4 regions of the Burkholderia sp. FW306-1C-G01B genome follow, and region 1 is predicted to be linked to each of the others. Evidence: riboswitches for the same ligand, from Rfam matches in the RefSeq annotation. Region 1 holds a riboswitch; each other region holds the start of a gene.

Region 1 (7,673 bases):
TCGCGGTCGGCGGCGAATGGGGCGGCGCGGTGCTGCTCGCCGGCGAGCATGCGCCCGAAGGCAAGCGCACGTTCTTCGCGTCGTTCGCGCAGCTCGGCAGCGCGAGCGGCCTGATCCTGTCGATGCTCGCGTTCGGCGCGATCAGCACGCTGTCGAAGGACGACATGATGAGCTGGGGCTGGCGCGTGCCGTTCCTCGCGAGCGCCGTGCTGCTGGTGGTCGGCTTCGTGATCCGCGCGAGCGTGTCCGAGTCGCCCGAGTTCGAGGAAGTCAGGAAGAGCGGCAACACCGCGCAAAACCCGGTGCGCGAAGCGCTCAAGTACTGGCCGCTGCTGCTGCTCGCGATCGGCGCGAACGTGTACGGCATCGCCGGCGTGTATTTCAGCAACATCTTCATGATCAGCTACGCGACGCAGTTCCTGTCGCTCGACCGGTCGATGGTGCTGCATTGCATGGCGATCGTCGCGGTGCTGCAGTTCGTCGTACAGCTCGCGGCCGCGTTCCTCGCGCAGCGCTTCGGCACGACGCGCGTGCTGCTGATCACCGGCGCATGGGCCGCGATCGTCCCGTTCGCGATGCTGCCGCTCGTACACATGGGCACGCCGCTGTCGATCACGGTCGGCGTCGGCCTCGCGACGCTCGCGGAATCGGGCTACTACTCGGTGGTCGCGGGCTTCGTCAGCGGCATCTTCGTCGCGCGGATCCGCTATACGGCGATCTCGATCGCATACCAGGTGTGCGGCGCGCTCGCCGGCGGCCTCACGCCGCTCGTCGCGACCATCATCGCGCAGAACACCGCACCGCAATGGTGGCCGCTCGCGATCCAGTACACGAGTGCCGCGATCCTGTCGTCGCTGTGCGTGTGGCTGATCTCGCGCCGCGTCGGCATCGACGATGCCGGTGCGCCCGGCAAGGCGAACGAGCCGCTGCCGCGCGGCGCGCGCACCGCGTAACGTTCGCAACGGACAGGCTGCTTCACTCGCCTGCCCGGTCATCGCATGCAAGGGGCGGCGCAACCACGCCGCCCTTTTTCATTTCGCCGCCGAAAGGCCGAGCGCACGGTGAGCATCGCGTTGCGCTTGTCGCCGAACACGCTGCAGAACCGGCCGTGCGGACGGATGCAGTCGTCGCGACAGGCGCAGCGCTTGCTATTGCACCTGGCTGCGCAGCGCCTTCGCCGCCGCGACCATGTTCGTCAGCGCCGGAATCACTTCCGCCCACTGGCGCGTCTTCAGGCCGCAATCCGGGTTCACCCACAGACGCTCCGCCGGAATCCGTTCCGCCGCCTTCTTCATCAGGCCGACGATGTGATCCTGCGTCGGGATGTTCGGCGAATGGATGTCATACACGCCCGGCCCGATCTCGTTCGGATACCTGAAGCTGTCGAACGCGTCGAGCAGCTCCATGTCCGAGCGCGACGTCTCGATCGTGATCACGTCCGCGTCCATGTCGGCGATCGACGCGATGATGTCGTTGAACTCCGAATAGCACATGTGCGTGTGGATCTGCGTATCGTCCTGCACGCCGTTCGCGGTGATCCGGAACGACTCGACCGCCCACTTCAGGTACTCGCTCCATTGCGCGCGGCGCAGCGGCAGCCCTTCGCGCAGCGCGGCCTCGTCGATCTGGATCACGCGCACGCCGGCCTTCTCGAGATCGAGCACTTCGTCGCGGATCGCGAGCGCGAGCTGGTAGCACGACACCGAGCGCGGCTGGTCGTCGCGCACGAACGACCAGTTCAGGATCGTCACGGGGCCGGTCAGCATGCCCTTCATCGGCTTGTTCGTCAGCGACTGCGCATACGTGATCCACTCGACCGTCATCGCCTTCGGGCGGCTGATGTCGCCGAACAGGATCGGCGGCTTCACGCAGCGGGAACCGTACGACTGCACCCAGCCAAACTGGCTGAACGCGTAGCCGTCGAGCTGCTCGCCGAAGTATTCGACCATGTCGTTGCGCTCGGCTTCGCCGTGCACGAGCACGTCGAGCCCGAGCGACTCCTGTTCGCGAACGCTGCGTTCGATTTCAGCCTTCATCGCCGTGCGGTAGCCGGCTTCATCGAGCGCACCTGCCTTGAACCGGCTGCGCGCCTGGCGGATTTCGGCGGTCTGCGGGAACGAGCCGATCGTCGTCGTCGGGAAGGCCGGCAGGTTCAGTCGCGCCGACTGCTTCGGCGCGCGCTGCGTATACGGGCTCACGCGGTTGCCGAGCTGCGTGTCGATGCGCGCGATCGCCGCCTTCACCGCCGGGTTGTTCACGCGCGGCGAGCGGCGGCGCGAGTCGATCGCGGCGGCGTTCGCGGCAAGCGCATCGGCCACCTTGTCGCGGCCGCCGTTCAGCGCGGTCGCGAGCACCTTCAGCTCGTCGAGCTTCTGCAGCGCGAACGCGAGCCACGAACGAATCTCCGCGTCGAGCTTCTCCTCGCTCGCGAGATCGACCGGCACGTGCAACAGCGAGCACGACGGCGCGAGCCACAGGCGATCGCCCAGTTGCTTCGCGAGCGGTTCGAGCCAGTCGAGCGTCGCGCTCAGGTCCGTCTTCCAGATGTTGCGGCCGTTGATCGCGCCGACCGACAGCACGCGCTCGGCCGGCAGTTCGCGCACCAGAGCGTCGATTTCGTCGCGTGCATTGATCGCGTCGACATGCAGCCCGTCGACCGGCAGCGAGCTCGCGAGCGTCAGGTTGTCCTGAAGCTGGCCGAAGTACGTGGCAAGCAGCAGCTTGATGCGACGCGTCTCCAGCACCGCATACGCGGTGCGGAACGCCTGCCGCCATTCGGCGTCGAGCTCGGTGACGAGAATCGGTTCGTCGATCTGCACCCATTCGACGCCCTGCGCGGTCAGCGTGTCGAGCAGCGCGCCGTACACGGGCAGCAGCTTCGGCAGCAGCGCGAGACGATCGGAATCGTCCTTCGCCTTGCCGAGCCACAGGTACGTGACGGGGCCGATGATCACCGGCTTGGCATTCACACCCTGCGCCTTCGCCTCGGCCAGTTGCTGGAGCAGGCGCGACGGGTCGAGCGAGAAGTTCGTGTCCGCGTGGAATTCCGGCACGATGTAGTGATAGTTCGTGTCGAACCACTTCGTCATTTCGCCGGCCGAGACACCGCCGCAGCACGCCGCATGCTCTTGCGCCGACTGCGCCGAACGGCCGCGCGCAACCCGGAAATAGTTGTCGAGCACGTCGCCGTGGAAGCCCTGCACGCGCTTCGGCAGGTTGCCGAGCGTGAAGCTCATGTCGAGCACCTGGTCGTAGAACGCGAAATCGCCGATCGGTGCCAGATCCAGATCGCGCTGGTCGTTCCAGTGACGCTGGCGCAGCTCGGCGCCGAGCGCCTTCAGCTCGTCGCGCGACGATTCGCCCTTCCAGTAGCGTTCGAGACCGAACTTGAGTTCGCGCTTCGCGCCGATGCGCGGAAAACCGAGGTTGTGTGTCCTGACCATGAAGCTGCCGTCCAGATGTAGTGAATGTCCGGCAGCCATGATAGGGATTTCAAACCATGAAATAAAATGGCATTATTTCATTCATCCATTAAATTTGTTCATGCATCTGTTGGGCGAGCGATATCCATGCTGGAACGATTCCATCTCGTCGTCATTCGTGAAGTCGAGCGCCAGGGCTCGCTGACCGCGGCCGCCAATGCGCTGCATCTCACGCAGTCGGCGCTCAGCCATACCGTCCGGAAAATCGAGCAGCAGCTCGGCACGCCGATCTGGGATCGTGAAGGCCGCGGCCTGCGGCTCACGCAAGGCGGGCAATATCTGCTGAAGCTCGCGAACCGGCTGCTGCCGCAGTTCGAACTCGCCGAGGAGCGGATGAGGCAGTACGCGAAGGGCGAGCGCGGCACGCTGCGCATCGGGATGGAGTGCCACCCGTGCTACCAGTGGCTGCTGAAGGTCGTGTCGCCGTATCTGTCGCGCTGGCCCGACGTCGACGTGGACGTGAAGCAGCGCTTCCAGTTCGGCGGCATCGGTGCGCTGTTCGGCTACGACATCGACGTGCTCGTCACGCCCGATCCGCTGAACAAGCCGGGCCTGCGCTTCGATCCCGTGTTCGACTACGAGCAGGTGCTGGTGGTCGCCGACTCGCACCGGTTCGCCAACGCCGACTACGTGACGCCCGAGCAACTGACCGACGAGATCCTGATCACGTACCCGGTCGAAACCGACCGGCTCGACATCTACAACCAGTTCCTGACGCCGGCCGGCATCGTGCCGAGGCGCCACAAGTCGATCGAGACGACCGACATCATGCTGCAGATGGTTGCGAGTGGGCGCGGCGTGGCCGCGCTGCCGAGATGGCTCGCCGACGAATACGCGGACCGGATGCCGGTCGTGCCGGTCAAGCTCGGCAAGCAGGGGATCGCGAAGCAGATCTTCCTCGGCATCCGCGAAGCGGATGCATCGATCGACTATCTGGCCGCGTTCGTCGCGCTGGCGCGCGAATCGACGTGGAGCGCGCCGCGCATGCTGCGCTAGGCACGCCCGTTGCAATGCGCGTCAGGCGGCGCGCATGCCGATGCGTTCGTCGCGTTCCACCCATGCGCCGAACAGCAGGCCGATCGTCGTCCACATGATCGCCTGCATGCCGATGGCCGCGACGCGGAACTTCCACAGCACGGCGGCCGGGAACGCGGCCGGCACTTCGTCGATCGACGGCAGTCCGAACTGCACGGCCGCGATGATCGCGATGAATACGAGGCCCGCGACGATCGACGCATTCCATTGGCCGAGCTTCGCTAGCAGATGGCGGCGCACGCTGACCGAGAACGCCATCGTCGCGATCGAGATCGCGATCATCAGGAAGAACAGGCCCGTGCGATAGCCGATCGTGTCGGGATCGCCGACCGACGGCGGATTGGCCGGGTACTTGATGTTCGGCACGATCACGAGCGCGACGAATGCCGCCAGCGCAAGCCACGCGGCCAGCGGCCGTGCCGGAAGGCGGCCGCCTCGCCCGTATGCATACGCAAAGACCAGCGAGAACAGCCCGCCGAATGCCGCGCCGTAGGTCACGACACCCGTCAACAGGCCGAGGCCGGCCTGCGTGTCGCGGCTGACCAGTTCGTGCTCGTGCTCCGGCACGTCGCCTTTGGCGGCCTCGAGCTTTTCTTCAAAGGAAATCGCCTGATCGACTTGCGGTTCGCCGACGATTTTCGCGAAACCGAACGTGAGGAGGCCCGCGGCGATGCCTGCGAGCATCCCGCGCATGAGCAGCTTTCCGACCATCGTGTACTCCGCGTCAGTGGCAGGGAAAGCCGAGCAGATGGCGGCCGTCGTGGACGAATTCATGAACGACCATGCCCGGCACGAGCGACGTCGCGCCTTGTTCCGCGCCGACGAAATAGAGTGCGAGCAGCAGGATCAGGCCGGCGAACACGGCCCACGGCAGCAGTTCACGGACGGGGATGGGTGCCGGCACGACAACCGGCTTCAGCACTGCTTCGCTCATGGATGCACCTCAGGGGAATCGCGCCCCGGCAAATGTTGGATGGGTACGAAGGCAGGTCTGGCTTCCGGGATCGGGATTCCCCGGTTACAGTGGCGCGACCGCGCCGGGATTGCACCGGCTTCCGCGTTTCGTATCGGGCGAATTGTACGCGCGAACGTCCGCGTATTGAAGGAGTGAAAGCCCGCGGACGACCGCGCACCCGCTCCGGCCCCTCCGGAAACCGACATGAACATGCATGCCTCGCTGCGCCTGATCGCACACGCATCGACCCGAGCGATGCGCACCGGCACGTTTCCCGACGACGATCCGCTCGATGCACGCGGGCTCGCGGACGCCGCCGCGCTGCGCAACCGATGGGCAGGCGTCGCCGGCTCGCTCGTGCTGTGCAGCCCCGCACGCTGCGCGCGGCAGACCGCCGATGCGCTCGGGTTGCTTGCCGACATTGATGACGCGCTGCGCGACATCGACTACGGAAACTGGCGCGGCAAGCGGCTGCACGACCTCGCGCGCGACCTGCCGGACGAACTGGGCGCATGGATCGCCGATCCGTCTGCGTCACCGCATCGCGGAGAGTCGTTCGAAGCCGCCGCTCGCCGCGTCGGCGCATGGTTGAACGCGCTGCCGCCTGGCCGCGACATCGTCGCGATCACGCATGCGGCGATCGTTCGCGCGGCCGTCGCACACGCACTGCGGATGGCTCCCTACGCTGCAGCCCGCATCGACGTCGCGCCGCTGTCGTGCACGACCTTCGTTGCATCGCCGCGCGGCTGGACGTTGACGACGAACGACGATCGGCGCGGCACCGGTGCGTAAGTCCCTGCCGTGTCGTGTTCACTATGTGGACAGAGATGCGAGCCGACGTGTCCCATCTCGGTCGCATGCCGACGTTCACCTTACATCGCTGCAAGACATACCGTTCGTCGTCTAGATTGTCATCAAACTGACTGCTGGCCGCAGCTAGGATCGGACGCGGTTCCCTTACGAGATGCCGCCATGAATCAACCCGCTTCGTCCGCCGCGAACAATCGCGGCTCCGTCGAGCGCAACCGGCAGGTCGGCTATGCCTTCTTCCTGCTGGTGCTCGCGATCGGCGCCGTCTATATCGCCACGCACCTGATCGCCGATCTGTCGCCGGTCCGCGAAGGATCGCTGTTCCCGTACCTGATGCTCGGCGCCGCGCTGCTGATCGCGCTCGGCTTCGAATTCGTCAACGGTTTCCACGATACCGCGAACGCGGTCGCCACCGTGATCTATACGCACTCGCTGACGCCGAACGTCGCGGTGATCTGGTCCGGCATGTGGAACTTCCTCGGCGTGATGGTCTCGAGCGGCGCTGTCGCGTTCGGCATCCTGCAGTTGCTGCCGGTCGAGCTGATCCTGCAGGTCGGCAGCGGCGCGGGCTTCGCGATGGTGTTCGCGCTGCTGATCGCCGCAATCGTCTGGAACCTCGCGACCTGGTATTTCGGGTTGCCTTCGTCGAGCTCGCATACGCTGATCGGCTCGATCATCGGCGTCGGGCTGATGAACCAGTTGATGCACGGGCCGTCGGGCACGAGCGGCGTCGACTGGGGCCAGGCGCTCGGCGTCGGCAAGTCGCTGCTGCTCTCGCCGATCGTCGGCTTCCTGTGCGCGTCGCTGCTGCTGCTCGTGCTGAAGGCCGTCGTGCGGATTCCCGAGCTGTACAAGGAGCCGCCGAAGGACCAGCCGCCGCCGTTCTGGATTCGCTGCCTGCTGATCCTGACCTGCACGGGCGTGTCGTTCGCGCACGGTTCGAACGACGGGCAGAAAGGGATGGGCCTCATCATGCTGATCCTGATCGGCACGGTGCCGACCGCGTATGCGCTGAACAAGGCCGTTACGCCTGCCGAATCGCAGACCTTCGTTGCGGTCGCGAACCAGGCCGCCGCGACCTTCGGGAAATACACGAACGGCGTCGCGCCGTCCGCGAACCCGCGCGCCGACGTCGAACACTACGTGCAGCGTCGCGAACTGACGCCCGCCGTGCTGCCGGCCGTACAGCAGTTGTCGACGTCGCTCGCGACCGCGGTCGGCGCGTCGGGCTCGATGGCAGCCGTGCCGCAGCGCGACGTCGACAACGTGCGCAACACGATGTATCTGGTATCCGAAGCCATTCGCCTGATCGAGAAGTCGGGCCAGCCCGCGCTTGCCGCTGACGACAAGCTCGCGATCGACAACTATCGCAAGCAACTCGATCACGCGAC
Region 2 (7,673 bases), on a different contig from region 1:
CCATCCTTCGCAGCTCTACGAAATTGCGCTCGAAGGCATCGCGCTGTTCTTCGCGCTGTTCTTCTTCTCGCGCAGGTCGCGGCCGATGGGCGCCGTGTCCGCGCTGTTTCTGATCGGCTACGGCCTCGCGCGTTTCACGGTCGAGTTCGCGCGCGAGCCCGACGACTTCCTGGGCCTGCTTGCGCTCGGCCTGTCGATGGGGCAGTGGCTGTCGCTGCCGATGATCCTCGGGGGCATCGCGCTGATGGTTTGGGCGTATCGTCGCCGCGCGGCGAATGCGGCTGCGTGATGCGATATCGATGCGCGCGCAACTGGCGCGTGCATCGGCAACACGCATGCAAATGAAAAACGCCGACCCGAGGGCCGGCGTTTTGCGTTTCCGACAGCCGCGCGTTGCGCGTTACTTCATCTGCACCGAGCCGTTGACGGTGACCGACACGGTGGCCTTGCCGCCTTCGACCGCGATCGGTGCGCTCATCTTCGCGCTGTCCATCGGCGCCGCGGCCATCGCCATCATGCGCGGGTACGGCTGCACGTTGCGGCCGCTGCCGACGTTGACGTCGCGGATCGTGTAGCTGCTGTAGCCGAACGCCTTCGCGGCTTCGTCAGCGCGGGCGCGGAACGACTTGATCGCTTCGGTCGTGAGCTTCTGCTCGGCCGTGCGCTGCGCTTCAGGCGACAGCGAGAACTCGACGTTCGCGACCTGCATCAGGTTCGACAGTTGGCCTGCAAGCTTCGACGCCGCGGCGAAATCGCGCGATTCGAGCGCGACCTCGGTGCGGCCGCGCCATGCGGAGATCTTCCCGTCGCGATCGGTGCTCGGATACACGGAGAATGCACCCGTGTGCGCGGTGACGCCCGGTACGCCCTTCGCTTGCGACAGCGCGGCATCGGCACGCTGGTTCAGCGCGGACGTGAGGCTGCCCGGATCCTTTGCCTGCTGCTCGTAGAACAGCGTGATGTGGATGATGTCCTGCGGCACGTCGGCGCTGGCCTGCGACGAAAGCGACAGCACGCCCGCCGGTTCCGGGAAGTGCGGGTTCGCGGTCTGCGCGTGCGCGGCGGGCGACGCGAGCGTCAGCGCGACGGGAACGGCGGCGGCGAGTGCGAGCGACAGCGCGAGTGCGGATTTCTTGGTCATTGTTGGACTCCTTGTGCGAGGGCGCGCACGCGGATCACGCGTGCGCGACGCGGGCGTACCGCGCGAAAAAAACAACAGCCGGCCCGATTGGCCGACAGCGGTTGCTTAGGCTGCGCGAAAGACCCGCGAGTTCCGCGGCGGCAGCGCGTGCTGACCAGATTTGACGTTTGGCGCGTGCGCCTACTGCGTGCGCCTACTTCATCAGCTTTTCGGTGATGAACCGCCATTCTGCGCGCGTGACCGGTGTGATCGACAACCGGTTGCCGCGTGCGAGCACGCGCATGTCGGCGAGTTCGTCGTGTTCGCGCAGTGCGGCGAGCGGCACGAGCGGCGACTTTTTCACATAGCGCACGTCGACGAGCAGCCAGCGCGGCGCTTCCTGCGTCGACTTCGGGTCGTAATAGGGGCTTTTCGGATCGAACTGCGTGGGATCGGGGTAGGGCGTCGACGATACTTCGGCGACGCCTGCGATGCCCGGCTCGGGGCAGCTCGAGTGATAGAACAGCACGCCGTCGCCGATCTTCATCGTGTCGCGCATGAAATTGCGCGCCTGATAGTTACGCACGCCGGTCCACGGCAGCGAGCGCTGCGGTGCGTTGGCGAGATCGTCGATGCTTGCTTCGTCCGGTTCGGACTTCATCAGCCAGTATTGCATGGATCGTGATCGACGCAGTAGGAGGCATGAGGGTCTGTTTGCATGCGCGTTGCACATGCAAACAGACCCTGAAAAAGAAAACGGCACCGGGACTCGCCCGATGCCGTTGGATAGGCCCCCGCCTTGGCCGCTAGGCCGGCATCCTGAACCTGAGGTTCAGAATTGGTCGCAGTTAGCAGCACTTCGGGTACATCAGACAGAGTGACGCGCGCGCCCGTGCTACAAATTTCCGCAACCGTGCACATGGCATTGGTTCAAGGAATATATGACCTTGGCGAACCAGGCAGGGAAGCTGACTGAACTGTGTTTCGATGCGCCAATTTGACCACCGTTGATCGCCGAGATCAAGGGGAATCGACGCATCGATTAAAACGTTACTGCGTCTCGTGCTGTGCGAGCACCGCGCCGAGCTGTTCGTTCATCTGGTGCATTGTACGACGGATTTCCTCCGCCGGAAATGCTTCACCGTGACGCACGCTCGTTTGCAGCCGCAGCAATTCCGATGCGAGCGACAGTGCCGCCATCACCGCGATGCGATCGGTGCCGCGTACCGAGCTGTTCGAGCGGATTTTCGACATTTCGGCGTCGACGCGCGCGACCGCCTCGAGCAGCGCCGCTTCGGTCTCGGCCGAACAGGCGAGACGATACGCCTGACCGAGAATCGAGACTTCGATCTGCTTGGTACTCATGCATGTTCTCCGTGGCTGGCCGCGTCATCGCCATCCGTACGCGCCTGCGCATCCAGCAGGTCGAGCTGGTTGTCGGCTTGCTCCGCGCTTTTCGAGCGCGGCAGCTTTTCGAGAATCGCGTTCAGTTTCACCTGTGCGTCGTCGATCTTTGCCGACAGCGTGTCGCGCTCGGCCGCGAGCGCATTGCGTTCATCGCGCAGTTGCGCGAGTTCCGCGCGGACCGTGTCCGCTTCCGCGCGCAATTGCGCGACCTGCTCCTCGAGCGCGAGCCGTTCCGAGTGATAGCGCTTGTTCAGCGAAATCAGACGGCCAATATTTTGAGATAGGGTTTCGAGTTCGTTGAGCATTTGCTGCGTCCTCTAAAGACCCAGCATTTTAGCGCGGAATAACGCGCAATCCGACATCTGTAACGTTTCCAGTCGTAACACCCCCGCTTCTTGCCGCGAATAGGCGCGCCACGTGCGGGTCCGGACGCTTCCTTGACGCTCGCGCGAGCGGCTCCTAAACTGGCGCCGCCTCGGTGCTCGCGCGTGGAACGCGCGGTTAAACGGGAAGCAGGGAGCGGGCTCCGCCGGGAGGCCGCCAACCTGCGCTGCCCCCGCAACGGTAAGCGGCCGCGTCCAGTGACGCAGGCCGGCTCAGGCGCGTTCCGCGTGCAGGTTTCGCACGCGGGCGCGGGCCACTGCGCGTCATCGCGCGGGAAGGCGAGCCGGTACGCCGCCAGCCCGGATACCGGCCGAGGCGGGGAGCCCGCACGGGCTTCGTGACGCGCGGCCTGCGGGGAGGCGGGGCGCGCAGTGCTTCACGGGATATCTTCATGCTGACCCCAATCGTCCGCACGGCGCTCGGCGCGCTCTGCGGACTGCCGCTTGCCGCCGCCGCGCAGACCTCGGCGCCCGCCGTACCCGCGGCAACGTCCGCCGCGCCAGCGGCCCGGCCTGCCGCTGCGACCATGCTCGAACCGGTCGTCGTCACCGCGCAGCGCGCGCCGCAGGCGCTGGCCGACACGATTCCGCAAACCACCGTATTCGACGCGCAGGATATCGCCGCGCATCCGGGCGCCGATCTGCCGACGTTGCTCGCGTTCGCACCCGGCGCGCAGATCGTGCGTAACGGTGGCCCCGGCGCGAGCGCGACGATGTTTCTGCGCGGCGCGGAGTCGACGCAGTCGCTCGTGCTGATCGACGGCGTGCGGGTCGATTCCGCGAGTCTCGGTGCCGCGCAACTGAGCCAGCTGCCGCTCGATCAGATCGAGCGCGTCGAGATCGTCAACGGCAACGTGTCGTCGCTGTACGGCTCGGGCGCGATCGGCGGCGTCGTGCAGGTGTTCACGAAGGACGGCGGCAATCATCCGCCGCGCTTCAACTTCGCGGTCGGAGTCGGCAGCTACGGCACTCAGACGCAGCAGGCCGGCGTAGCGGGCCGGCTCGACGGCGACGGGAAGACGACGTTCAGCGTGTCGATCGCACGCGACAAGGACAACGGTTTTTCCGCGCTCGACCCGGCGAAGAAGCCGAATGCGAACCCGAATGCGAACGGCTACCTGAACGAGAGCATCACCGCGGCGCTGCGCCACCGCTTCAACGACCGCTGGGATGCGGGCGTCAGCTACTTCCAGTCGAATGGCAACGACAGCTACGACAATGCGTGGGGCGTGCCGACCGACCTGAACAACCTCTATTCGCGCGTGCAGCAGGTGCGTGCGTTCGCGAACGGCAAGCTGACCGACTGGTGGACCGCTCACTTGAGCGTGTCGACCGGCAACGATCGCAGCCAGTCGGCGCTGAACGGCGTCTATACCGATCACTTCAATACCGACAACCGCCAGTACACGTGGCAGAACGATTTCCGGATCGCACCGGATCACCTGATCCAGGCCGGCTACGAGCGGCTCGACCAGCAGTTCATGTCGAATGCGTATGCCGCGCCGCAGCGTCACGTGAATTCCGGCTGGATCGGTTATTCGGGGCGCTTCGGCCGCCAGCAGTTCCAGGCGAACCTGCGCCGCGACCAGTACTCGGACTTCGGCGGCGCCAATTCCTACTATCTCGGCTACGGCCTTGAACTGACCGATCGCTGGAAGGTGACCGCGAGCTATTCGGACGCGTTTCGCGCGCCGAGCTTCAACGACCTCTATTACCCGATGGCCGGCAATCCGTCGATCCAGCCGGAGCACAGCCATTCGATCGAGGCCGCGCTGCAGTATGCGTCCGATGCGGTGGGCGTGATGCGGCTCACCGCGTTCCAGACGCGCTACGCGAACCTGATCAACTATCGGCCCGACGGGAGCGGTTTCTACTATATTGCGCAGAACGTCGGCAGCGCAAAGGTGCAGGGGCTCGAAGGATCGTGGCAGGGGCATGTCGGCGCGACCGACGTACGGGTTGCCGCCACGTTGCAGAACCCGGTCAACGAAACGCAGAATCAGGATCTCGACCGCCGCGCGCGACGTTTCGCGTCGATGGCCGTGAACCGCGCATTCGGCGCGTGGCGTGTCGGCGGCGAATGGCTCGTGAGCGGCGCGCGCAACGATCCGGGCGGCGGGCGGCTCGGCGGCTACGGGATCGTCAACCTGTCCGCGCGCTACAACATCACGAAGTCGTGGTACGTCAGCGCGCGCATCGATAACCTGCTCGACAAGGACTACGAGCTTGCATACGCCTACAACACGCCGAAGCGCGGCGCCTATGTCACGCTCGGCTGGCAGCAGCAGTAAGCGGATGCGCCGCGCGTCGTGCGCAGCGCCGTGCGCGGCATGAGCGCCGCGCGCGCCGCCGCGATCTGGGCCGCGCTGGCCGCCGCGGTCGCGTTGCTGTTCGTCGCGTCGCTGTCGATCGGCAGCGTGCCGATGTCGCCGTGGCAGGCGCTCGCGTCGCTCGTGCCGCATGGCGGCGACGCGCTGTTCGCCGACATCGTCCGCACGCTGCGCCTGCCGCGCGCGCTCGCGGGCTTTGCATGCGGCGCGCTGCTCGCGCTTGCCGGTGCACTGCTGCAGGTGCTGCTGCGCAACCCGCTCGCGGAACCGTACGTGCTCGGCGTGTCCGGCGGCGCGGCCGGGTTTGCGCTTGTCGCGATGATCGCGGGCGGTGCGTGGTGGCTCGTTGATGCGTCGGCGTTCGCCGGCGCGCTCGTGTCGGTTGCGCTCGTGCTCGGCCTCGCGCGCCGCGAGCTGTGGCGCGGCGACTCGCGTGACGCGTCGCCGCGGCTGCTGCTTACCGGTGTCGTGATCGCGGCAGGGTGGGGCGCGCTCGTCACGCTGCTGCTGTCGCTCGCGCCCGATGCGCGGTTGCGCGGGATCATCTTCTGGCTGACGGGCGACCTGAACGGCGTGACCGCACCGTGGTTCGCGTGGGGCGCGCTGCTATTGGCCGCATGTGTCGCGCTGCCGGCCGCGCCGCAATTGAACGTGCTGCTGCGTGGCGACGCGACCGCGCTCGCGCTCGGCGTACCCGTCGCGCGCCTGCGCGTGCGGATCTATCTCGTCGCGTCGCTGGCCGCGGCGGCCGCGGTGACGACGGCCGGCACGATCGGCTTCGTCGGCCTCGTCGTGCCGCACGCGCTGCGGCTCGCATTCGGCAACGACCAGCGCATGCTGCTGCCGGCCGCGATGCTCGCGGGCGGCGGCGGCGTGATGGCGGCCGACCTGCTCGCGCGCACCGCGATCGCGCCCGCGCAACTGCCGGTCGGCGTGATGACCGCGTTGATCGGCGTGCCGGTGTTCCTGTGGATGTTGCTGAGGAGGCCGATGCGATGACAGGCACTGCGCAGTACGCCGCTGCTTCCGGCAACGACATGGCCTGCGCGACCGTCGACCTGACGCTGAAGGCCGGCGCGCGCACGCTGCTCGACGGCTTTACGCAGGCCTTCCGCCCCGGCGAAATCTGGTGCGTCGCGGGGCCGAACGGCGCGGGCAAGACGACGCTGCTCGCGACGCTCGCGGGGCTGCACCCGCCGGCCGGCGGCCGGGTCGAGGTCGATGGCCGGCCGCTTGCCGCATGGCCGCCCACGCAGCTCGCGCAGCGTCGCGCGCTGATGCCGCAGCAACTGCACGATGCATTCAGCGCGACCGTGTTCGACACGGTGCTGCTCAACCGCTTTCCGTATCTCGGCGGCTGGGGCTGGGAGCGCGACGGCGACCGCGCGGCCGCGCGCGACGCGCTTGCGACCTTCGACCTGACCGCGCTCGCGTCGCGCGACGTGCTGTCGCTGTCGGGCGGCGAGCGGCAGCGCGTCGCGCTGGCCGCGACGCTGTGCCAGGATGCGTCGCTGATGCTGCTCGACGAGCCGCTCGCGCATCTCGACCTGCATCACCAGATCGACTGCCTGACCGCGCTGGCCGCATGGCTCGACGCGGGCCCGCGCACGGTGCTGTTCTCGTGCCACGACCTGAATCTCGCGCGGCGTTTCGCGACGCATGCGCTGTTGCTCGACGGCCGCGGCCATGCGTGGGCCGGCCCCGTGCACGACGTGCTGACGCCCGAGCGTGCGAGTGATGCGTTCGGCTATCCGCTCGTGCTGATCCGCGAGCATGGCCGCGACGCGCTGCTGCCTGCATGGCCTGAGCGACAATGACCTTTTCCTTTCCGATGCGCGGCGCAGGCCGCGCCAACGACACGGCTTCCCGATGACGACTCCGACCCACTTTCCACCCGCGATCGCGCCGCTCGACGACGCGCTGCGCAAGCGCCTGCAGCATGTGATCGACCACAAGACCAAGCCGCCCGGCAGCCTCGGCCAGCTCGAGGCGGTCGCGCTGCAGATCGGCCTGATCCAGCGCACCGAGCGGCCGACCGTGCAGCGCCCGGTGACGATCGTGTTCGCCGGCGACCACGGGATCGCGGCCGAGGGCGTGAGTCCTTACCCTCAAGCGGTGACCGCGCAGATGGTTGCGAACTTCCTGGCCGGCGGCGCGGCGATCAACGCGTTCTCGGGCGTCGCGCAGAGCACGCTCGAGATCGTCGATGCGGGCGTTGCGTCGCCGCTTCCGCTGTCCGACCGGCTGGTGTCGCTGCCGGTCGCGCGCGGCACGCGCAACTTCGCAACGGAGCCGGCGATGACGCACGACGAGGCGATGACGGCGCTCGCGGCCGGTGCGGCGCGCGTGCGCCTGCACGCGTCGCTCGGCACGAACGTGATCGGCTTCGGCGAGATGGGGATCGCGAACACGTCGTCGGCCGCGTGCCTGATG
Region 3 (7,673 bases), on a different contig from region 1:
GGCGGACGATTTTCCCGATCGATCGTGCTGATTGCACGAAGCCCGATGCGCGTCGCTAACGTCGCTAACGTTGCGTTAGCCGATACAGGCTGCACCAGCGAGCGGGCCAGCGCGACGAAGCGTTCGACGCACACCGACGCAAACGGCTCGCTCCACGACACGATCTGCTCGACCGAATGCGCACCGGCGATCGGTACATGGATGACGCCCGGGCATGCCGACGTGCGCTGCCCCGGTTCACGCGCCGACCGCGCTCAGCGATACCAGCGCGGCGTATAGACCCACTCGCGTCCGCCGTCGATCGCGAAACGCCGTGTGGTCGACGAGCCGACGATCACCATCGTGCGCATGTCGACCTGGTCGCTGCGCAGCGCGCCGAGCGTCGTCGTCGCGAGCGTCGCGCCCGGCCGGCCGATGTCGCGCCCGAGCACGACCACCGTATCGGCCGCACGATGCGCGCGCACGACATCGAGCGCGCGGTCGAGCTGCCACGGCCGCGCACGCGAAATCGGGTTGTAGAACGCCATCACGAGATCGGCTTGCGCCGCATGCCGCAGGCGCATCTCGATCACGTCCCACGGCTTCAGGTTGTCCGACAGCGAGATCGCGCAGAAGTCGTGGCCGAGCGGCGCGCCGGCCTGTGCGGCGGTCGCGAGCGACGCCGATACGCCGGGTTCCACGCGCAGGTCGACCGCGGCCCATTGCGGATCGCGAGATTCGTCGAGCGCTTCGAGCACGGCCGCGGCCATCGCGAACACGCCGGGGTCGCCCGACGACACGACCGCGACGCGCCGGCCTTCGGCCGCGAGCTCGAACGCATGGCGCGCGCGCTGCATCTCCTCGCGATTGTCGGTGCCGTGCACGCGCTGGTCCGCCCGGAACGGGCCGGCCATGTTCACGTAGGTCGTGTAGCCGAGGATGTCGGTCGCCTCCGCGAGCGCGGCGCGCGCGGCCGGCGTGAGCCACGCGGCGGCGCCCGGGCCGAGGCCGAGCACCGTCAGGCGGCCGCGTGCACGGCCCAGCGTGGCGGGATCGACCGGACGCGATGCGACCGCGCACGCGAGCCCGTTCGACGCTGCGTGCAGCGTGTGCGCGACGCGCAATGCGCGGCCGAGCAGCGTGGCCGCATCGGCTTGCGCGTCACCGTCGACATCGACGAAGCGCAGCGGCACGCCGAGCGTTTGCGCCGCTTCCTCCAGCATGGTTTCGCCGATTGCCGACGCCGGCGCGACGATGGCCGCGAGCGCCAGCCGCGCGAAGCCTTGTGCGTCGAGCGCGGCTTCGATGCGCGCGGCGAGCGCTTCGTCCGCGTGCACGGTTTGCGCATCGACGCCGACCACCACGCTGCGCGGATGGATCACGAGTTCGTCTTGCGTGCCGCGCCACGCTTCGGGCGTCACGCGGATCGCATGCGCGGCTGCGTCGTCGCGCGGCAGCGCGACGTCGTCGAGCCACGGCGCCGCGCCGTCGATGCGCGTCGACGCGCCCGCGAGCAGGTCGGACACGAAGCGCTTGCCCTGCGCGAGATCGGCGAGCGCATAGCCTTCGGGCGGATTGAGCACGCACGCGCCGAAGCGCAGTTCGCCGCTCGTCGTGATCGCCGGCGCGACGCCGAGCCAATCGGCGATTTCGCGCGCGATCGCGTTGACGCCCGTCAGCCCGCCGAGCAGCGGCACGACGGCCGAGCCGTCCTCCGCGACCGCGAGCACCGGCGGCTCGACGCCCTTGTCGGCCAGCGCGGGCGCGACGCAGCGAATCACGATGCCGGCGGCGCACAGCGCGACGATCGGCAAGCCTCGCGCATAGAGTTCGCGCAGGTGCGCGCCGAGTTCGTCGAACGGCTCGTCGGCATCGACGCGCGACGCGAGCCCGTGCACGCGGGCGCCCGGGTAGCGCGCCTGGATGCGCCGTGCGGTGTCGAGCGCACCCGCGCCGAGAATCACGATCGCGGGCGGAGTCGTCATCCTTGCCATTTTTCCCCCGGCACGACGAGCAGCGAGAAATACGGCGACGCCATCGGGTCGACTTCGTCGAGCGGCACGATGCGCTGGCTCGCCATCGTCGCGCGCTCGACATACAACGCGCGCTTCGCGAGCCCGAGTTCGTCGAGCACGCGCCGCACCTTGTCGAAATTGCGGCCGAGCTTCATCACGACGGCCGCGTCGGCCTGCGCGAGCCGCGCGCGCAGCTCGTGCTCGGGCAGCACGCCCGACAGCACCGACAGGCTCTGGTTGCGATAGACGAGCGGCTGGCCGAGCACGGCCGTGCCGCCGAGCATGGCGCACACGCCCGGGATGACCTCGGTGTCGTAGCGCGGTGCGAGGCGGTCGTGCAGGTACATGTACGAGCCGTAGAAGAACGGGTCGCCTTCGCAGATCACCGCGACGTCGCGGCCCGCGTCGAGGTGCGCCGCGACGATTTCCGCGGCCGTATCGTAGAAGTCGGCGATCACCGTCTCGTAGCAGAGCGGCGGCGGCAAGGCCTCGGTCGTCACCGGATAGACGAGCGGCAGCTGCGTCTGCGTGTCGAGCAGGTGCGCTTCGACGATGCCGTAAGCATTGCCTTTCTTGCCCTTCGCGACGAAATACGCGACCACGGGCGCGGCCTGCAGCACGCGCAGCGCCTTGATCGTCATCAGTTCGGGGTCGCCGGGGCCGACGCCGACCCCGAACAGGCGTCCGCGCGCGGTCGTCATTCGACCTCCGTCGCGAGCGCGTTGACCGCGGCGGCGGCCATCGCGCTGCCGCCGCGCCGGCCGAGCAGCGCGACGTACGGCACGCCGCGGCTGTCGGCGTCGAGCATCGCCTTCGATTCGGCCGCGCCGATGAAGCCGACCGGGAATCCGAGGATCAGCGCGGGGCGCGGCGCGCCGGCGTCGATCATGTCGAGCAGGTGGAACAGCGCGGTCGGCGCGTTACCGATCACGACGACGCTGCCGGCGAGATGCGGGCGCCACAGTTCGAGCGCGGCGGCCGAGCGCGTGTTGCCGAGATGGCGCGCGAGGTCGGGCACCTCCGGCTCGCCGAGCGTGCAGATCACGGGATTGCCGGCCGGCAGCCGCGCGCGCGTGATGCCTTCGGCAACCATCTTCGCATCGCACAGGATCGGCGCGCCGGCCGCGAGCGCCGTACGGCCCGCGGTGCCGGCGCCGGCCGAGAAGCGCAGGTCGTAGACGACGTCGACCATCCCGCACGCGTGAATCACGCGCACCGCGAGTTTCTCGAGATCGGGCGGAACCTGCGACAGGTCGGCCTCGGCGCGGATCGTCGCGAACGACTGGCGGTAGATTTCCTGTCCGTCGCGAATGTAGTCAAGCATCGGTGGTGGTGTCCTGGCTATGCCGTGCGCCCGTCAGTCGGGCCGCGGCCTGGTCAATCGTCAGATGGCGCGCGAGCGGGGCGCCGAGGCCCGCGGCGGCGTCGCGCCGGTAAAGGTCGTAGTGCGCGGGCGCCACCGCGACCAGCGTGTGCGCAGCGGGATGCGGCAGCGCGCAGTGGCGCTCGCAGCCGGTCAGGTGCACGTCGACCGGATGGCCGATGCGTGCGGCGAGCGCGAGCGCGTCGCGTTTCGTGTCGGCGTGCGCTTTCGCGCAGCCCGCGCTGCCGGTGCACGCGACGAGCGTCGCAAGCGGGTCGGACGATGCGCAGACGAGGCCGAGCGCCGCGAGCGCATCGAGCGTGGCCGGTGCGCGTGCGTGCGACACGCCGTGGATGAACACGCCTTGCCACGGCGTCATCGACAGCGTGCCGTCGCCGTCGGCTTCGGCCAGTGCGGCGAGCCGTTCCAGCTGCGTCGCATCAAGCCGCCCGAGCACGAATTGCGCGCCGACGCTGCAGCGCGCCGCGTCGAGCGACAAGCGCGCGCCGAAACGCAGTGCGGCGTCGGAACGCGTGCGTCGCCAGCCGGCGAGCGCGGGATCGGCCGCGAGCGGGAAGGGCAGGTAGTGCTGCGCGCGTTCGAGCAACGCCCGTTCGCCGCACGTCGCGAGCAGCGCACGCATCCGCGTGACGTCGGCCGGCGCGAGATCGAGGAACGCGAGCAGCAGCGCGCGGACGAGCGCGACGCTCTGGTCGGGCGACACATCGACCGAAGCAGGCGTGTCATCGAATGCGACCGGCGGGCAGCCGGCCAGCCCGGCCGCGATGCGCACCACGCCGTCGTCGCGGCGCCATGCGGCGAGCCAGATGTCGTGCGGATGATCGAGCGCCGCGACCGATTCGCCGCCGTCGAGCTGGATCGCGAATTTCGGCGACAGCTCGCCGCGGCGCGGCTCGCTGGCCAGCATGTCGAGCAGCGGAACGGCGAGCGCGCGGCTGTCGACGAGCGCGGCGGGGTCGTGTCCGGCGAGCGGGCTGAGCATGACATTGCGGACGTCGTCGCTCGCGGCGAGTGCGGCCGCATCGGCGATTGCGTCCGCGGTCGATTTTGCGGTGACATCGGCGCGCGGGCCGAGCCCCGCGTCGAGCAACGCGCGCGTCAGCGCGTCGGCCGCGCCGTCGCGAATGCCGCGTAGCTGGAGATTCGCACGATTGGTCGCGTCGATCGCGCCGGAGCCGTATGCGCGCGCGGCGGCGGCGATCGCACGCGCCTGGCGCGCGTCGAGCCGGCCGCCCGGCAGCTTGATCCGGCACAGCCCGCCATCGGCGGCCGCGACGACGCGCACGAGCCCCGGGCAGGCCGACGGGCGCACGACGGGCGACGCAGGAATCGAATCGGGGGCGGAACTCAACGGGGTATCGGGACAGTGTCGCGCCGCGGGCCAACGCATCGGTACACCCCGCCCGACGCCGACTGGCACGCACGCACTTTCTGGCCGGCAGGTCTCCTGGCTGACAGGTCGGCGCCGGCTCCCGGCCTTCCCGGTCGAACCAGTGGCGTGAGGGGGGAGATCGGCTCGCTGTCTACAGTTGCGGGGGCAGCCACAGCGGCGCGCGGCGCGCCCTGTGTTCCCTCTTCGGCCCCGAAGGGCACCGGCGAACGAACGGCCGTAGGATACCCGATTTCGACCGCAATTCGCGACCGGAAAGCCGTTCTCGGCGGACGAAGCGGGGGTTGGCCCGGCGCCGGCGGGCCGGCAGGTGAAACGCGGGATGGAACACGGTACCATGCCGTCTTTCGCAATGCGGACGGCTGCGCCGGCCCTTTTTCGGCCGCGCGGCGACACGATGGAATCGAACGATGGGGAAGGGTGCATGACGGCGTGGCTGACGGTAGTGGGCATCGGCGACGACGGTTACGCGGGGCTCGGACGCAGCGCGCGGCGCGCGCTGCTCGACGCGACGCTCGTCGTCGGCGCGCAGCGGCATCTCGACATGCTGCCCGCACGGCTGCCGGCCGCGCGCGAAACGTGGCCGTCGCCGTTCGACGTCGCGGGCGTGCTGGCGCGTCGCCCGTCGCCCGTCTGCGTGCTCGCGAGCGGCGACCCGATGCTGTTCGGCGTCGGCGCCACGCTCGCGCGCGAGCTTTCCCCCGACGAATGGCGCGTGCTGCCCGCGCCGTCGTCGCTGTCGCTCGCGGCCGCGCGCCTCGGCTGGGCGCTGCAGGATATCGGCGCGGTATCGCTCGTCGGGCGTCCGCTCGCGACGCTCGCGCGCCACCTGCTGCCGGGCCGGCGCCTGTTCGTGCTGAGCGCCGACGGCCGCACGCCGGCCGCCGTCGCGGCCGAACTCGCCGCACGCGGCTTCGGGCCGACGCGCATCAGCGTGTTCGAACATCTGGGCGGCCCGCTCGAGCGGCGTGTCGACGGCCTCGCGCAGGACTGGAACGTCGACGAAACGGCCGCGCTCAATCTCGTCGCGCTCGACTGCCAGGCCGGCCCCGACGCGCCGCGCCGCGCGCTCACGCCCGGCCTGCCCGACGATGCGTACCGCCACGACGGCCAGCTCACCAAGCGCGACCTGCGCGCGGTGACGCTCGGGCGCCTCGCGCCCGCGCCCGGCGAGCTGCTGTGGGACGTCGGCGCCGGCAGCGGCTCGATCGGCATCGAATGGATGCGTGCGCATCCGTCATGCCAGGCGATTGCGATCGAAGCGCATGCGGAGCGGCAGCGCTACATCGAGCACAACCGCGACGCGCTCGGCGTGCCGGGCCTGCAACTCATCGCGGGGCGCGCACCCGACGCGCTCGCCGGGCTCGCCGCGCCGGATGCGATCTTCATCGGCGGCGGTGCGACGGCGCCCGGCGTGCTCGACGCGTGCTGGTCGTCGCTGAAACCCGGCGGCCGGCTGGTCGCGAACGCGGTCACGCTGCAGGGCGAGATGGCGCTCGCCGCATGGCGCGATGTGCACGGCGGCACGCTCACGCGGGTGTCGCTCGCGCATGCGGAGCCGCTCGGCCGCTTCGATACCTGGCGGCAGCCGTTGCCGGTCACGCTGTACGACGTGCGCAAGCCCGACGCGGCCGGACCGTCGAACCCGATGGACGCGTGATGCGCGACGAAACCCCCGAACAGCACGCACCGCTGCGCTTCGGCTACACGACCGGCAGCTGCGCGACCGCGACGTCGCTCGCGGCCGCGCGCCTGCTGCTCGCGGGCCACGCGGACGATGCGGTCGAGATCGTGCTGCCGAAGGGGCAGCGCGTGATGATGCGGCTCGAGTTCTGCCGGATCACGGCCGACGGCGCCGAAGCCGGCACGATCAAGGATGCCGGCGACGATCCCGACGTCACGCACGGCGCGCTGATCTTCGCGCGCGTCGCGCTCGCGGCGGCGCCCGGCGTGCGTTTTCACGCGGGGCCGGGCGTCGGCACGGTCACGCGTGCGGGGCTGACGCTGCCGGTCGGCGAACCGGCGATCAACCCGGTGCCGCGCCAGATGATGACGACGCACCTCGACGCGCTGGCGGCCGAGCACGGCTACACGGGCGGCTTCGACGTGACGATCGGCGTCGAAGGCGGCGAAGCGCTCGCGCTGAAGACGATGAACCCGCGCCTCGGCATCGTCGGCGGGCTGTCGATCCTCGGCACGACCGGCATCGTGCGGCCGTTCTCGTGCTCGGCCTATATCGCGTCGATCCACCAGGGCATCGACGTCGCGCGCGCGAACGGCATCCAGCATATCGCCGCGTGCACGGGCAACACGAGCGAAGACGCGATGCGCGCGCACTACCACCTGCCCGACATGGCGCTGGTCGAGATGGGCGATTTCGCGGGCGCGGTGCTCAAGCATCTGCGGCGCGCGCCGGTCGCGCGGCTGTCGATGTGCGGCGGCTTCGGCAAGCTCAGCAAGCTCGCGGCCGGCCACCTCGACCTGCACAGCCGCCATTCGAGCATCGACCTGCCGCTGCTCGCGCAGTGGGCGGCCGAGGCCGGTGCGAGCGATGCGCTGCAGGCCGCGATGCGCGCCGCGAACACGAGCCAGGAGGCGCTGAAGCTGGCGCTGGCCGCGGGCGTGCCGCTCGGCGATCTCGTCTGCGCGCAGGCGCTGCGCGTCGCGCGCGATATCGTGCCGCCTTCGGTCGCCGTCGAGATGTTCGCGATCGACCGGCAGGGCCGCTTCGTCGGGCAGGCGCGATGAGCGCGCGCATCCTGCTGCTCGGCGGCACCGGCGATGCGCTGAAAATCGCGCGCGCGCTCGGCCCGCATCACGTGTATAGCCTGGCCGGCCTCGGCAAGGTGCCCGACGACCTGCGCTGCGACGTGCGCGTCGGCGGTTTCGGCGGCGCCGCCGGATT
Region 4 (7,673 bases), on a different contig from region 1:
GCAACCGCGATCCGTTTGCCGGCGAGCGCACGCGGCAGCGGCGCCGCGACGTCCGGTTCCGCGAACGCGACGGCAGGCGGCAATTCGGCGAGCGAAGTTTGCGCGATCACGTCGGCCGCGCGTTCGAGCCGCGCCTCGAGGTCGTCGATGTCGGCCGGCTGGTGCAGGCCGAGATGTCGCTCCGGCAACGCGATGCCTGCATCGGCCGGCACGTGGCCGAGCCAGCGCAGGTCGCCGGGCAGCGCCTGTTGCAGCAATTCCGCATGCCGGGCCGAGCCGACGCGGTTCGCCAGCACGCCGTGAAACGGCAGCCCCGGCCGGAACCGCGCGAGCCCGAACGCGATCGCGGCGAAGGTCTGCGCCATCGCCTTCGCGGAAATCACCGCGACCACCGGCACGCCGAACGCGGCCGCGAGATCGGCACTGCTCGGCGTGCCGTCGAACAGCCCCATCACGCCCTCGATCAGGATCAGGTCCGCATCGCGCGCGGCATCGGCCAGCAGCGCGCGGCAGCCGGCCTCGCCGACCATCCCGAGGTCGAGCGCATGTACGGGCGCGCCGCTCGCGCGCTCGAGCAGCATCGGATCGAGAAAATCGGGCCCGGTCTTGAACACGCGCACGCGGCGGCCGAGCCGGCGGTGCAGCCGCGCGAGGCCGGCCGTCACCGACGTCTTGCCCTGGCCGGACGCGGGCGCGCTGACGAACAGTGCGGGGCAGGCGGGCACGCTCAGAACTCCACGCCGCGCTGCGCCTTCACGCCTTGCTCCTTGTACGGATGCTTGACGAGCCGCATTTCAGTGACGAGATCGGCCGCGTCGATCAGCGCGTCGGGCGCGTGCCGCCCGGTGACGACGACATGCACCGACTCCGGACGCGCGACCAGCGTCGCGAGCACTTCGTCGAGCGGCAGGTATTCGTACTTCAGCACGGTGTTCAGCTCGTCGAGGATCACCATCCGGTAGTCGCCGCTTTCGATCATCCGGCGCGCCTCGTCCCAGCCCTTGCGCGCGGTCGCGATGTCGGCGTCGCGGTTCTGCGTGTTCCACGTGTAGCCGTCGCCCATCGTCACGAAGTCGCATTCCGCGACCGCGCCGAGGAAGTCGCGCTCGGACGTGTGCAGCGCGCCCTTGATGAACTGCACGACGCCGAGCCGCATGCCGTGGCCGAGCACGCGCACGGCCATGCCGAACGCAGCGGTGCTCTTGCCCTTGCCGTTGCCGGTGTGAACGATCAGCAGGCCTTTTTCATGGGTGGCGGCGGCCTGCTTCTTCTCGTGGCCGGCACGGCGGCGCTCGGCCATCCGCTGATGGGATTCGGAATCGGTCTTCATCGGGAATCGTCCTGTCGAAAGCGAAACAAAGGGTTCAGAGCGGGCCGGCGAGTGCGACCGTCACGCCGTTCCGGATGGATTTGGGGCCCAGCAGCCGGCCGTGCGGCGCCGCGAGCTGCGCGCACGGCTCGGCCACGCCCGCGACGCCGAAGCGTGCGAGCGCGGCGTCCGACGGGCCGCTCGCGGCCAGTTCGGGACGGCTCGCGAGTTGCGCCGCGTCGAACGCGACGAGCGGCCAGCCGCGTCGCGCGCACAGCGTGCGCAGCGCGCGGGCACGCGCCTTGTCGGCGAGCGTCGCGACGAGCGCCGGTTCGGCGGCCGGGTAGAGCGCCAGCGCCGCGCGGATCGCGGCATCGAGTTGCGCGGCCGTCACGCCCGCGCGGAACCCGACGCCGAGCGCGACGCGCATCATGCGCCGCCGCCGAGCGCCGCACGTACCGACGGATCGTCGGCAAGCGCCGCGACGCGGCCGATCACGACGATCGCCGGCGAACCGATGCCGGTCGCGCCGACGCGTTCGACGACGGTGTCGAGCGTCGCGAGCACGTGCCGCTGTTCGGGGCGCGTCGCGTTCTCGATCGCCGCGCACGGCGTATCGCCCGGCAGGCCGCCGTCGCGCAGCGCCGCCGCGATCGTGTCGAGCCGGCGGATGCCCATGTAGATCACGATCGTCATGCGCGTGGCCGCAAGCGCGCGCCAGTCGGGCTCGTCGGCGCCCGCGCCGTGGCCCGTGACGAAGATCACGCCCTGCGCGTCGCCGCGCTGCGTGACCGGAATGCCGAGCGCGGCTGGCGCGGCGATGCCTGCGGTGATGCCGTTCACGACCTCGACCGGGAAACCGGCCGCACCGAGCGCGGCCAGTTCCTCGCCGCCGCGGCCGAACACGAACGGATCGCCGCCCTTGAGCCGCGCGACGCTGCGGCCGGCGCGCAGGTGCGCGAGCATCGCGGCGACGATCGCTTCCTGCGGCGTCGATGCATGGCCGCCGCGCTTGCCGACATGCTCGATGTGCGCGTCGGCGCGCGCATGGCGCAGCACGTCGGGGTTCACGAGATCGTCGACGAGCAGCACGTCCGCCGCGCCGATCGCGCGCACGGCCTTGAGCGTCAGCAGCTCGGCGTCGCCGGGGCCGGCGCCGATGAGCCAGGCGCGGCTCATCGCGCGCGGCACGGCGCGCACCGTGTCGAAACAGTGGAAAGGGGACGGCGGGCGGCACATCGGCGGCCGGCGGACAGGCAATGCATGACGGATCGGGCGAAGCCCGCGCGAACGCGGGTGGAATGCGCACCCCATCCGTCCCCCGCGGATCGGGCGTTCGGCGAGCGTCGGGCTCGCCCCTTGCGTCGGCCGGTATCCGGGCTGGCCGCTTGCCAGGCCGCGGCCTTCCCGCCCGGCTGAAGGGCAGTGGCATCGTGGGCGGCATGGGCGCGAGCGCGGGGAAGCGCGTCGCGCGGGCGGCGTACCGTTGCGGGGACAGCACAGGCCGGGCGGACCTCCGCCTCCTGTTTCCCGTTTAACTGCATGCGCGGAATGCGCATGCGAGCACCGAACGCGGCGCTACGATAGCACAGCGATCCGCCCGCGCGAACCCGCTTCGCCGATGCCGGAAGCGGCCTCCGGCATGGCGCGGCGGCCATGCAAGCCGCCGTTCGGCGGGCCGCGCCGCCTTGACGCTCCCGCCCCCGACGCCTACACTCGCACGCGTTTTGGTGCTCGCGCGCGCCCTCCGGCGTGCGCAGTTAAACGGGAAACAGGGAGCCTGCCTGCGTCGCAGTCGAGCCAACCTGTGCTGCCCCCGCAACGGTAAGCGAACGCATCGTGCCCGCCGCGATGCAGCGCCGCTTCGCCGCATGCCGCGTGCATGCGGACGACCGCCACTGGATGCCCTGCGCATCCGGGAAGGCGAAGCGGCGTGTTCGTCAGCCCGGATACCGGCCTAAACGTTGGGGTTCAGCGCCGCGGGGAGGCGGCGCATCGTCCACGGCCGCAGCGTGCCCGACACCCGAGCGTTTCCCGATTCCCGTCGTCCGGCCGCCTGCGCGAGTGCGCATGATCCGGCGCGATGAAGGGCCGGACCGCACGGGGCGAGCAGCGACGGCCGTGTTGGCATTCTTCATGTCGACCGTTCGCAAAGGAGCGTCATGCTCGATTCGCTGTTTCGCCTGTTCAACGACAGTCCGTCCGGGCTGCGCGGCAAGATCGTCGCGATCTACGCGCTGCTGATCGCCTTCAACGCAGGCGCGTGGATCTGGGCGTTCGCCGCCTTCCACGGCCAGCCCGTGCTGCTCGGCACCGCGCTGCTCGCGTACGTGTTCGGGCTGCGCCATGCGGTCGACGCCGACCACATCGCGGCCATCGACAACGTCACGCGCAAGCTGATGCAGGAGGGCCGCAGCCCGCTCGGCGCGGGCCTGTTCTTCTCGCTCGGCCACTCGACGGTCGTGATCGTGATGTCGGTCGTGGTCGCGCTCACGGCCGCGTCGCTCGCGCGCTTCGAGAGCATGAAGGCGTGGGGCGGCGTGATCAGCACGAGCGTGTCGGCGTTCTTCCTGCTGGTGCTCGCGATCGCGAACCTGCTGATCCTGATTTCCGTCTACCGGACGTTTCGCGCCGCACGGCGCGGCGAGCCGATCGTCGACGCCGATCTCGACCTGCTGCTGAACCAGCGCGGCGTGCTCGCGCGTCTGTTCCGTCCGCTGTTCCGGCTCGTGTCGCGCAGCTGGCACCTGTATCCGGTCGGGTTCCTGTTCGGCTTCGGCTTCGATACGGCGACCGAGATCGCGCTGTTCGGCATCTCGGCGGCGCAGGTGCAGGGCGGTCTGTCGTTCTGGTCCGTGATGGCGCTGCCGATGCTGTTTACCGCCGGCATGACGCTGGTCGACACGACCGACGGCATCCTGATGATGGGCGCGTATCGCTGGGCGTACGTGCGGCCGATCCGCAAGATCTACTACAACATGACGATCACCTTCGTGTCGGTGCTGGTCGCCGCGCTGATCGGCGGCATCGAGGTGCTCGCGCTGCTCGCGGACAAGCTGTCGCTGCAGGGCCCCGTGTGGGACTTCGCGTCGATGGTGGCGTCGCACTTCGGCATGCTCGGCTACGTCGTGATCGGCCTGTTCCTCGCATGCTGGCTCGTGTCGGCCCTGATCTACCGGTTAAAGCGCTACGACGAGATCGACGTGACGATCTCGGCCTGACTCCCCTTACGACCCTGGATATTCCATGACCCTACGCAAGCTGCCCGTCACGATCGTCACGGGCTTTCTCGGCAGCGGCAAGACCACGCTGATGCGCCACATCCTGCAGCACGCCGAAGGCCGCCGCATCGCGGTGATCGTCAACGAATTTGGCGAGCTCGGCATCGACGGCGAAATCCTCAAGGGCTGCGGCATCGGCTGCGACGATGCGGAGGGCGCGCAGGACGAAGCGTCGGGCCAGCTTTACGAACTCGCGAACGGCTGCCTGTGCTGCACCGTGCAGGAAGAGTTCTATCCGGTGATGGAAGCGCTCGTCGAGCGCCGCGCGGACATCGACCACGTGCTGATCGAGACGTCGGGACTCGCGCTGCCGAAGCCGCTCGTGCAGGCGTTCAACTGGCCGACGATCCGCAACAGCTTCACAGTGGATGCAGTCGTGACCGTCGTCGACGGGCCGGCGGCCGCGAGCGGCCAGTTCGCGGAAAACCCGCAGGCCGTCGACGCGCAGCGCCGCGCCGACCCGAACCTCGACCACGAATCGCCGCTGCACGAGCTGTTCGCCGATCAACTATCGTCCGCCGATCTCGTGATCGTGAACAAGGCCGATCTCGTCGGCGACGCGCAGTTCGCGCAGATCGAAACCGCGATCCGCGACGAGATCCCGCCGCAGGTGAAGATCGTGCGCGCGACGCGCGGCGAGCTTGACCTCGCGATGCTGCTCGGGCTCGAATCGGCGTCGGAGGAAACGATCCACCTGCGCCACGACCATCACGGCTCGGCCGACGACGGCGATCACGATCACCATCACGACGACTTCGACTCGGTGGTCGTATCGGGCGACGCAGGCACGCGCGAAGCGACGATCGCGGCGCTGCAGCGTGTCGTCGAAGCGCACACGATCTATCGCGCGAAAGGCTTCGCCGCGCTGCCCGGCGCGCCGATGCGGCTCGTGATCCAGGGCGTCGGCCGCCGCTTCGACAGCTATTTCGACCGTCGCTGGCAGGACGGCGAAACGCGCGCGAGCCGTTTCGTGCTGATCGGCGAGGATCTCGACGCGGCCGCGCTGCAACGCGCGTTCGACGCCGCGTGCGCGGCCGAGCCGCAACAGGCGTAACGCACGATGCATCTGCTGCGCACCACGCCGGGCGGCTTCGTCGACGATACGCAGGGCGTCGTCCGGATCGACCAGCAGCCGGCCGACATCGTGATCCTGAGCTCGGCCGACACGACGCTGTCGCTACTCGCGAGCGTCGTACCGCAACTGCCGGCCGGCTTCCCGAGCGTGCGGCTCGCGAACGTCACGTTCCTGCGGCAGCCGGCGTCCGTCGACTTCTATGTCGACGACGTGCTGCGCCACGCGAAGACGGTCGTGATCGATCATCTCGGCGGCGAAGCGTACTGGCCGTACGGGATCGAACAGGCCGTGTCGCTCGCGTCGAAGCGTGGGCAGCAGCTCGCGATGTTCTCGGGCGACCTGCAGGAAGACCCGAACCTCGTCGCGAAGAGCACGGTCGCGCCCGACCTGTGCCGGCTGTGGTGGCGCTACCTGCGCGAAGGCGGCGTGCACAACGCCGAAGCGCTGTTGCGCAGCATCGCCTTCCATACGCTGGGCTTCGGCGACGAACCCGAGCTGCCGCGCCCGCTGCCGGCCGCCGCGCTGTATCACCCGGCGCGCGACCGCGCGAGCGTCGACGACTGGCGGCCGCGCTGGACGCCCGGCGCGCCGGTCGTCGCGATCCTGTTCTATCGCGCGCATTGGCAGGCCGCGAACACGGCCGTGTTCGATGCGCTGGCCGACGCGCTCGTTCGGGAAGGGCTGAATCCGCTGCCGATCGCGGTGACTTCGCTGAAGGACGCGGTTAGCCGCGAGGTCATCACGCAGCTCTGCGACACGCACGGCGTCGCGCTCGTGCTGAACACGACCGCGTTCGCGGCCGGTGCGATCGATGCCGCCGAGCCGGAGGTGCTCGCCGGCGACGCGCCGGTGCTGCAGGTGATCCTGTCCGGCGGCAATCGCGACGCGTGGGTGGCCGACAACCAGGGCCTGCATGCGCGCGATATCGCGATGCATATCGCGCTGCCCGAGGTCGACGGGCGCATCGTCACGCGCGCGGTGAGCTTCAAGGGGCTCGCGTATCGCTGCCCGCACACCGAGGTCGACGTCGTGCGCTACCAGCCGGATGCGGAGCGGATCGCGTTCGTCGCGGCGCTCGCGCGCGGCTGGTGCCGGCTGCGCACGCTCGACAACGCGAGCAAGCGCATCGCGCTGATCCTCGCGAACTATCCGCAAAGCGAAGGGCGGATCGGCAACGGCGTCGGGCTCGACACGCCGGCGTCCGCGCTGCGCGTGCTCGCGGCGCTGCGCGACGCGGGCTACGCGCTGGCCGACCTGCCGCCCGACGGCGACGCGCTGATCGCACGGCTCACCGAAGGCGTGACCAACGACGCGGCCGTGCATGCGCTGCGCCCGGCGTTCCAGAGTTTCGCGCTGGCCGACTACGTCGCGCATTTCGCGCGGCTGCCGGCGGCCGTGCGCGATGCGCTGAATGAGCGCTGGGGCCCGCCCGAAGCCGACCCGACGCTGCGCCACGGGCGTTTCACGATCGCGGGCTGGCGCGCGGGCAACGTGTTCGTCGGCATCCAGCCGTCGCGCTCGCGCGGCGAGAACGACTACGCGAGCTACCACGACGCGGATCTCGTGCCGCCGCATGCGTATCTCGCGTTCTATTTCTGGCTGCGCGATGCGTATCGCATCGACGCGGTCATCCATCTCGGCAAGCACGGCAATCTCGAATGGCTGCCGGGAAAGAGCGTCGCGCTGTCCGACGCATGCTGGCCCGACCTGACGCTCGGGCCGCTGCCGCACCTGTATCCGTTCATCGTCAACGATCCGGGCGAGGGCAGCCAGGCGAAGCGGCGCGCGCAGGCCGTGATCGTCGATCACCTGATGCCGCCGCTCACGCGCGCGGAAAATTACGGCCCGCTGCAGGATCTCGAGCGGCAGGTCGACGAATACTACGAAGCGCTGATGGTCGATGCGCGGCGCGCGAAGCTGCTGAGGAAGACGATTCTCGCGACGATCGCCGAACACCGGCTGCACGACGAACTGAGCGTATCGCCGCCGCGCGATGCGGGCGACGAGG

What was found. A riboswitch is a leader RNA that binds a small molecule or an ion and turns the genes downstream of it on or off. The one in region 1 is predicted to bind cobalamin.
Region 2: it holds a riboswitch for cobalamin, as region 1 does, so the genes downstream of both, AC3WLY_RS21420 (TonB-dependent receptor domain-containing protein) here and AC3WLY_RS07315 (CbtB domain-containing protein) in region 1, are expected to answer to the same signal.
Region 3: it holds a riboswitch for cobalamin, as region 1 does, so the genes downstream of both, cobG (precorrin-3B synthase) here and AC3WLY_RS07315 (CbtB domain-containing protein) in region 1, are expected to answer to the same signal.
Region 4: it holds a riboswitch for cobalamin, as region 1 does, so the genes downstream of both, AC3WLY_RS29270 (HoxN/HupN/NixA family nickel/cobalt transporter) here and AC3WLY_RS07315 (CbtB domain-containing protein) in region 1, are expected to answer to the same signal.

The regions. Positions count from the first base shown of each region.
Region 1 covers NZ_JBYSWZ010000002.1:661,322-668,994, forward strand. The annotation lists gene AC3WLY_RS07295 (MFS transporter) at 1-953, shown strand, start outside; gene metE (5-methyltetrahydropteroyltriglutamate--homocysteine S-methyltransferase) at 1,149-3,443, opposite strand; gene AC3WLY_RS07305 (LysR family transcriptional regulator) at 3,570-4,478, shown strand; gene AC3WLY_RS07310 (CbtA family protein) at 4,500-5,228, opposite strand; gene AC3WLY_RS07315 (CbtB domain-containing protein) at 5,242-5,451, opposite strand; cobalamin riboswitch at 5,485-5,622, opposite strand; gene AC3WLY_RS07320 (histidine phosphatase family protein) at 5,677-6,264, shown strand; gene AC3WLY_RS07325 (inorganic phosphate transporter) at 6,445-7,673, shown strand, end outside.
Region 2 covers NZ_JBYSWZ010000010.1:235,757-243,429, reverse strand. The annotation lists gene lgt (prolipoprotein diacylglyceryl transferase) at 1-289, shown strand, start outside; gene AC3WLY_RS21445 (SIMPL domain-containing protein) at 401-1,141, opposite strand; gene AC3WLY_RS21440 (EVE domain-containing protein) at 1,335-1,796, opposite strand; RNA gene ssrS (6S RNA) at 1,908-2,089, opposite strand; gene AC3WLY_RS21430 (cell division protein ZapA) at 2,171-2,485, opposite strand; gene AC3WLY_RS21425 (ATPase) at 2,482-2,832, opposite strand; cobalamin riboswitch at 2,987-3,240, shown strand; gene AC3WLY_RS21420 (TonB-dependent receptor domain-containing protein) at 3,303-5,201, shown strand; gene AC3WLY_RS21415 (FecCD family ABC transporter permease) at 5,241-6,239, shown strand; gene AC3WLY_RS21410 (ABC transporter ATP-binding protein) at 6,236-7,057, shown strand; gene cobT (nicotinate-nucleotide--dimethylbenzimidazole phosphoribosyltransferase) at 7,110-7,673, shown strand, end outside.
Region 3 covers NZ_JBYSWZ010000017.1:150,402-158,074, reverse strand. The annotation lists gene AC3WLY_RS29195 (hypothetical protein) at 1-161, opposite strand, end outside; gene cobJ (precorrin-3B C(17)-methyltransferase) at 255-1,964, opposite strand; gene AC3WLY_RS29185 (precorrin-2 C(20)-methyltransferase) at 1,961-2,695, opposite strand; gene AC3WLY_RS29180 (precorrin-8X methylmutase) at 2,692-3,318, opposite strand; gene cobG (precorrin-3B synthase) at 3,311-4,690, opposite strand; cobalamin riboswitch at 4,799-4,990, opposite strand; gene cbiE (precorrin-6y C5,15-methyltransferase (decarboxylating) subunit CbiE) at 5,193-6,428, shown strand; gene AC3WLY_RS29165 (cobalt-precorrin-5B (C(1))-methyltransferase) at 6,428-7,516, shown strand; gene AC3WLY_RS29160 (cobalt-precorrin-6A reductase) at 7,513-7,673, shown strand, end outside.
Region 4 covers NZ_JBYSWZ010000017.1:170,796-178,468, reverse strand. The annotation lists gene AC3WLY_RS29290 (cobyrinic acid a,c-diamide synthase CobB) at 1-725, opposite strand, end outside; gene cobO (cob(I)yrinic acid a,c-diamide adenosyltransferase) at 728-1,330, opposite strand; gene AC3WLY_RS29280 (cobalamin biosynthesis protein) at 1,365-1,742, opposite strand; gene cobA (uroporphyrinogen-III C-methyltransferase) at 1,739-2,548, opposite strand; cobalamin riboswitch at 2,659-2,896, opposite strand; cobalamin riboswitch at 3,021-3,284, shown strand; gene AC3WLY_RS29270 (HoxN/HupN/NixA family nickel/cobalt transporter) at 3,472-4,530, shown strand; gene cobW (cobalamin biosynthesis protein CobW) at 4,556-5,644, shown strand; gene cobN (cobaltochelatase subunit CobN) at 5,651-7,673, shown strand, end outside.